DNA from 2 places in the Guptibacillus hwajinpoensis genome. Region 1 is predicted to be linked to the other one. Evidence: predicted binding sites of a transcription regulator. Region 1 holds the regulator's gene; the other holds the start of a gene.

Region 1 (3,424 bases):
GGAACTTAAAGAAAAATACCTGCCGCATGTGCTATCCACAGGAAAGGTTGACCGATATGAAGGCGCAACATTTTTGACAGAACGACAGGGCGGATCAGATGTTGGCGCGAATGAAACACAGGCAGTAAAAGATGGCGATCATTATAACCTGTATGGTGAAAAATATTTCGCTAGTAATGCAGGTGCATGTGGGGTCGCCATGGTGTTAGGGAGGATCGACCCAGAACAAACCGGAACGAGAGGACTAAGTTTATTTTTGGTCCCATGGAAGAATGAAGATGGTTCTACGAATAATTTATCGATTCGAAGATTAAAAGAAAAGCTTGGCGTCAAAGCAGTGCCTTTGGTATTATGCAACGAGCGTACCTCGAGGCGAAGCACTATGCGTATGAAAGAGATGCCTTCAAACATAAACTGAAAGACTTTCCAATGATTCGTGAATCTCTGGTTCAGTTAAAGGTAAAGCAAGAAATTGAAGTGAGCGCAGTGTTTACGGCTATTTCACAATACGAGTGTGTCGTGAATAAAGACCCTGATTGTCTGGTTGAAGATGAAGCATTAAACAGATTGCTTATTGCGCTTGTAAAGAAAGAGTCGGGAACAAGCTGTCCATTTTGCTCACGAGGCAATTGAAATGCATGGTGGGAATGGGTATATAGAAGACTTTGTGACACCAAGACTTCTTCGAGATGCGCAGGTTCTAACGGTTTGGGAAGGGACCGCAAATATACTCGGCCCAGAGGTTTTGCGGTTAATTCATAAATATGAGGTTCTTCACATCTTCATCAATAAAATGAAGAACGAACTAGATCAGCTTCCTATAGAGTCGGAGAGGCAACACCGGTTTATGAGGCGATCAACAAATTTGAAAAGAAGATCGAACAACTTCTAGAGATGAATAAACAAGCGCAGTCCTACCATTCCAAACGAGTAGCTAAATGGCTGACAGACATTTTTGAGAGCACCATTGCTTTAAAGGACGTAGCAGTAGGCGGTGAAAGAAAGTGAGCGATCGCAACGGTTTTTCTTGATGCTACATGGAGCACTGAAACCTACAAGCTTACGGAGTTACCTTTAACGTATTTTGATATAATTATTGAGTGTACAGATCGAATTTCGCCTATTAAATCACATTCGTAAGTAGTTAGTCTTCATTTGAAATTAGCAATGACTATTGAAGCCCCCCTTATCACTAGGAGAAGGGGGGCTTCAATAGCTTTAAAAGGCCTGGCGCTGACCAAGATAAGTAAGGAGCGGGGGTGTGACCCTGAGCTAATTTTAATCTTTCAGCGATTGTCTAACTGTAAATGTGATCATTAGCAATACATATAAAATTTTTCCTATTCATGATAGTAATCGAATGAAAAAAAGAAGCGCAAGCAGCGCTTCTAGTGAATCGAACGAAATACTCCAACCACTTTACCAAGAATGGAAACAGAATCGAGAATGATCGGTTCCATTGAAGAGTTCTCTGGTTGTAGACGGAAGTAATTACTTTCTTTAAAAAATCGCTTCACGGTAGCTTCACCGTCATCCGTCATCGCAACAACAATATCTCCGTTGTTCGCAGTCGGCTGCTGTTTCACAATAACCATATCACCGTTATAGATACCAGCCTCGATCATACTGTCCCCTTCAATAACAAGAATAAAAGTATGCTCTTCATCTTGTGCAAATTGTTCTGGGAGCGGGAAGTATTCTTCCACATTTTCAATCGCAGTGATGGGTTGTCCTGCTGTAACTTTACCAATAACAGGGACGTTCACTGTGTGCTGACGTGGGATATCAACCGCTTCATCAAGTCCTAATACTTCGATCGCTCTTGGTTTCGTAGGGTCTCTTCGAATGTAACCTTTCTTCTCGAGCCTTGCCAGATGGCCGTGGACGGTTGAACTTGAGGCAAGTCCGACAGCTTCTCCAATTTCTCTTACGGATGGTGGGTAACCTTTTTGCTTCACTTCGACTTTTATAAAGTCCAGAATGTCCTGCTGACGCTTTGATAGTTTCATATTTCTGGCACCTCGTTCCAATCTATCTATTTGTTAGTAGTATACCAGAATTTTTGTTCGCATACAAACATAAGTTCGAAAAAAACGTTGACACGAACAGAGGTTCTGGTATACTGAAAGCAGAACAAATATTCGCATATGGGGTGATCGGGATGAGAAAGCAAGCTGGGGGCTTGTCTGGAATTGATTTTCTTGTCATTATATCTTTTGTAGCTGTGTTGATTATTGTGTTCGTATCTTTGCGAACGGCTGCAGCTGAGGACTACAATCGTTATACTAAGGTCGAATTGGAGCATGGTGATACTGTTTTGGAAATTGCGGAAGAATATCGAACCGCTCACGAGATGTCTAACAAGAAGTTTGTCAGTTGGGTAGAGGAAGCCAATCGCATTAATGCCAATCGAATCACAGCAGGAGATACTCTCATCATCCCTGTTGAAGCAAACGCTACGGCGCTTGGAGGTATAGAGTAAAGAATGAACGCAATTATTTATTGCCGGGTTAGTACGAAAAAAGAGGCACAGGAGTCCTCGCTCGCCAGGCAAAAAGAAGAGCTTGAGAAATTTGCAGTACAATCGGGATTTACAGTTTATAAGTTAATTGAAGAAAAGCACAGCGGCTATGACATTGACCGCGATGGGATACTTGAGGTGCTTGACTTATTGAAAGAAGGTAGTGCTGAAGCACTATTGATCCAGGATGAAACAAGACTTGGAAGAGGAAATGCCAAAATTGCACTTTTACACGCTGTTCATAAATACGGTGGAACAATTTATAGCGTCAATCAAAATGGGGAACTTCAACTATCAGAAGCAGACTCAATGGTGCTTGAAATTGTAAGTATCGTGGAGGAATTTCAGCGCAAGCTTCATAACCTGAAAATTAAGCGCGGTATGGATAAGGCCGTCAGAGACGGGTATCGGCCAGAGCGTAACCTGAGTCACCAGCATCATGGAGGACGGGGTCGAGTGGAGGTCCCGATCGAGGAAATTGTGAATCTCAGGCATCGCGGACTGACGTTTAATGAAATAGCTGCGACGTTAAAAGGCTTTGGTCATCATGCCTCTAAAGCTACCGTACATAGACGCTATAAGGAATATGTTGACGAACAAAAGGAGAAGCACTAAACTTGTCTATGATTAAAATATGCGATAGCATAAATGGTACAAGATGTAGTAAAGGAGCTAGGTTCTATGCTTTCTCAAGATAAAATCCAAAGAATTAACGAGCTCTCTCGTAAATCGAAAGAATCCTCTTTAACAGTTGCTGAGAAAAAAGAGCAAAAGGATCTTCGACAAGAATATTTGAAGAGTCTTCGTTCTTCCTTTGAAAATCAGCTTCACTCAATTAAAGTGGTTGATAAAGAGGGATCAGATGTTACACCTGAAAAACTAAAGGAAAGTAAGAAAAACCGT
Region 2 (3,424 bases), 420 kb from region 1:
GGGAGTGGACTACTTCTCTTTCTCTTAGGAAGGCAAGGGAGTCGTTTAGGTCGGGATCGTCTGATAGGTCGATGATCCATTGGTAGGTGGCGCGTGCTTTTTCTTCGGCTGCGATGTCTTCGTAAAGGTCTGCGATTGGGTCACCTTTTGCTGCGATGTAGCTTGCTGTCCATGGGACGCCTGCTGCGTTGTGGTAGAAGAGTGCGCTGTCGTGATTGGCGTAGTGTGCCCCAAGGCCTGCTTCTTTCATCTGGTCTGCGGTGGCATCTTTTGTAAGTTTGTATACCATCGTTGCGATCATTTCCAGGTGAGCAAATTCTTCGGTTCCAATATCAGTTAGCAGGCCGACTACTTTATCAGGAATAGTATAGCGCTGATTTAAATAGCGGAGCGCCGCAGCTAATTCGCCATCTGCGCCACCGTATTGCTCAATAAGAAACTTGGCGAGCATGGGATTGCATGTGCTTACCTTAACGGGATATTGTAGCTTTTTCTCATAAATCCACACGGTGACTCATCCTTTCTAGGGCTAAACTTGCCACGGCCACGGGGCATCGTCCCAGTTCCATGGGTAATTGGAATAACTATTTCCATACTGCTGCAGTGGGCCATACTCTTTCTCGTAGCGCTTTTTTAATTGTTTTTTCATCTTCGCGTACTCGTTAAATTGCTTAATTGCTTCATAATCATCAGGGTGAGTATCAAGATAGAGAGTCAATTCAACAAGGACAAAATCAACGACCTGCAGTTCTTCTAGAAGAGCATAGTAGGCTTTTGGAAGCTGTTTTTGCGCCATAATTACTCCTCCCGTTTGGATTGATATGGATCATAAAGTGCTTTCCAGAGGGTTCCCTTATACAGAGCTTCTTGTGCGGAAAATTGTTCAAGTCCAGGAGGCTGAAAACCCAAGTAAAGGTTAGGTGGTGTGGAATAGGACTTCACTCTGATCGGCGGACATGGGTCAAAGGGACTGACATACGGCTCGTAATACTTCCTGTTGGTAAACATGCGTAACCTCCTTTTCTACAAATCCCTACTCTCTAGGTGTATGAAGCAAAAAAGAAAACATGTTTTGAATACAAAAAAGCACTTCCGGATTTGGAAGTGCTTTTAAGTGATTACATTTTATTAACAGTATTATTCCACGTAGCAAGCATGTTTTTTAAATCATGGAGGTTAGAAGAAAAAGGGTAATCAGCTGCTACACTTCGTTTCTGACCTTCATCAAGCTTTTCATAACTGTGAACAAATTCCGACATATCCCGTGTCAGGCGGTTTAATTCCCATTTAAACGTTTCAAGTTCTTTTTCCATGGTTAAAACTCCTTTTTAAATAAGTGTTTACTACCATATACCCCAGGACTAAATGCTAAAACCCATGAGTGCTCTTTTTACAATATTTGGTTGTTCTGAATGCGAACGTATTTTCCTATCCATCCTATTCAATTATGCGAAAACATGAGATAATAGGAAATAGAAAATAGGGTTAAGTTAGTAGGAGGCAGATGAAATGACAGTTCAATTTGTCATTGGCAGGTCCGGAAGTGGTAAAACGGATCGATGCCTGATGGAAATTCAAAATGAACTCACCGAACAACCACTCGGTCAGACGATGATTTATCTAGTACCAGAACAAATGACGTTTCAATCTGAATATGAGTTCGTAAATAATCGTGGTTTAAAAGGAATAATTCGGGCGCAGGTTTTTAGTTTTACAAGACTTGCTTGGAAGGTTCTCCAGGAAACAGGAGGCATGGCAAGACCTCATCTAACCTCTGTTGGGACGAGTATGATGCTTCGTCACATCATTGAGGAAAATAAGCAGAAGCTTCGAATCTATCAGCGTTCGTCAGAGAAGAGCGGCTATGTTGAGCAATTAAATGACATGGTGACTGAATTTAAGCGCTATTGTCTTGAGCCAGATGATATTAAAAGCTATGCCGATGATTTGTACACTAATGATGAGCGGAGCTTGCTTAGAGATAAGCTTTATGATCTACATCTCGTTTATGAAGCCTTTCAAAAAGCGATGTTCGGTCACTACCTTGATTCAGAAGATTATTTAGCACTTCTGGCTGAGAAAATTCCTGAATCAAGCTATCTTGATGGGGCCTCTATCTGGATTGACGGTTTTCATAGTTTTACGCCACAGGAGTTACTCGTGCTTAGGGCTTTAATGAAAAAAGGAGTTCATCTCAACTTTACAATCACAATGGATACCGAGATGATCCCTTCTATCATCCATGAACTTGATTTGTTTCATGAGCCTGCTAAGACGTATCAAACACTCTCAGCCATGGCGAGTGAAGAGGGAGCTCTCATTCATCCACCTCTACTTCACTCTTCTCAAAAACGGTACAGAAATTTTGAACTTGCTCATTTAGAAGCGAACTACGGGGAAAGGCCACCTTTTCTTTACAATGGAAACCTTGAGTATATTCATATGAATCATGCTGTTAATATTCGCTCTGAAGTAGAAGCTGTTGCAAGGGAAGCGTTAAGGTTAGTAAGAGATGAGGGATTTCTTTTTCGTGATATCGCGATAATGGTTCGAAATATGGGCACTTATTATGAGCTTGTTGAAACGATATTTGGGGACCACGGCATTCCCATTTTCTCAGATCAGAAAAGAACGATGCTTCATCACCCTTTGATCGAACTCATCCGCTCAAGCCTTGATATTATTCAATACCACTGGCGTTATGAAGCTGTGTTTCGCTGCGTGAAAACAGAACTTCTTTTTCCAAATGATACTGGTGAGAGTGCGGAAGAAGTCAGAGAGCGTATGGACGAGCTTGAAAACTATGTGATTGCCAAAGGAATAAAAGGATATCGCTGGAAAACGGGAGAGCGATGGAAGGCAACCATCTATCGTCAGCTTGAGGATAAAGAGGCGATCACATCTGATGAGCTTCTGAAAATGGAAGAACGACTTAATGAGACAAAGGAATGGGTCTCTGCTCCACTTGAAAAGTTTGAGCGGAATATGAAGAAAGCCAAGACAGTACGTGATATGTGCGAAGCACTTTACTATCTTCTTGAGAATAGTAACGCTGCTGAAAAAGTGGATCGCTTGAAAGAAGCAGCTGAACAATCAGGACAGCTGTCAAAAGCAAGAGAGCATGATCAAGTGTGGGATGCAGTTGTGTCTCTACTAGACGAGACAGTTGAGTTAATTGGTAACCAAAAACTTTCGGTAGAGCAGTTTACGAAATTGCTTGAAGCCGGAATCGAAAACATGAAGTTTGCGCTTGTACCAGCATCGCTTGATCAAGTCGTCATTGGGAGCATCGATCGCACACGCTTTACAAATGTGAGATGTGGCTTCCTTCTCGGAGTCAATGAAGGCGTAATCCCCGCAAAAATTCAGGAAGACGGTCTCCTGAGTGAACAGGACCGTGAAAAGCTAGAAGAACAGGGGATTC

The links. Region 1 encodes LexA, which represses DNA repair genes until DNA is damaged. Its sites were predicted from a motif close to CGAACATATGTTCG; they were not measured.
Region 2: a site for LexA is predicted at 1,416-1,429, ahead of addB (helicase-exonuclease AddAB subunit AddB). Genes of this name have one in related genera too.

The regions. Positions count from the first base shown of each region.
Region 1 covers NZ_CP156674.1:378,791-382,214, reverse strand. The annotation lists partial or broken gene ABFG93_RS01935 (acyl-CoA dehydrogenase family protein) at 1-1,140, shown strand, start outside; gene lexA (transcriptional repressor LexA) at 1,389-2,009, opposite strand; gene yneA (cell division suppressor protein YneA) at 2,162-2,482, shown strand; gene ABFG93_RS01920 (YneB family resolvase-like protein) at 2,486-3,136, shown strand; gene ABFG93_RS01915 (DUF896 domain-containing protein) at 3,203-3,424, shown strand, end outside.
Region 2 covers NZ_CP156674.1:795,344-798,767, reverse strand. The annotation lists gene cotJC (spore coat protein CotJC) at 1-508, opposite strand, end outside; gene ABFG93_RS04040 (spore coat protein CotJB) at 530-796, opposite strand; gene ABFG93_RS04035 (spore coat associated protein CotJA) at 799-1,008, opposite strand; gene ABFG93_RS04030 (hypothetical protein) at 1,119-1,313, opposite strand; gene addB (helicase-exonuclease AddAB subunit AddB) at 1,510-3,424, shown strand, end outside.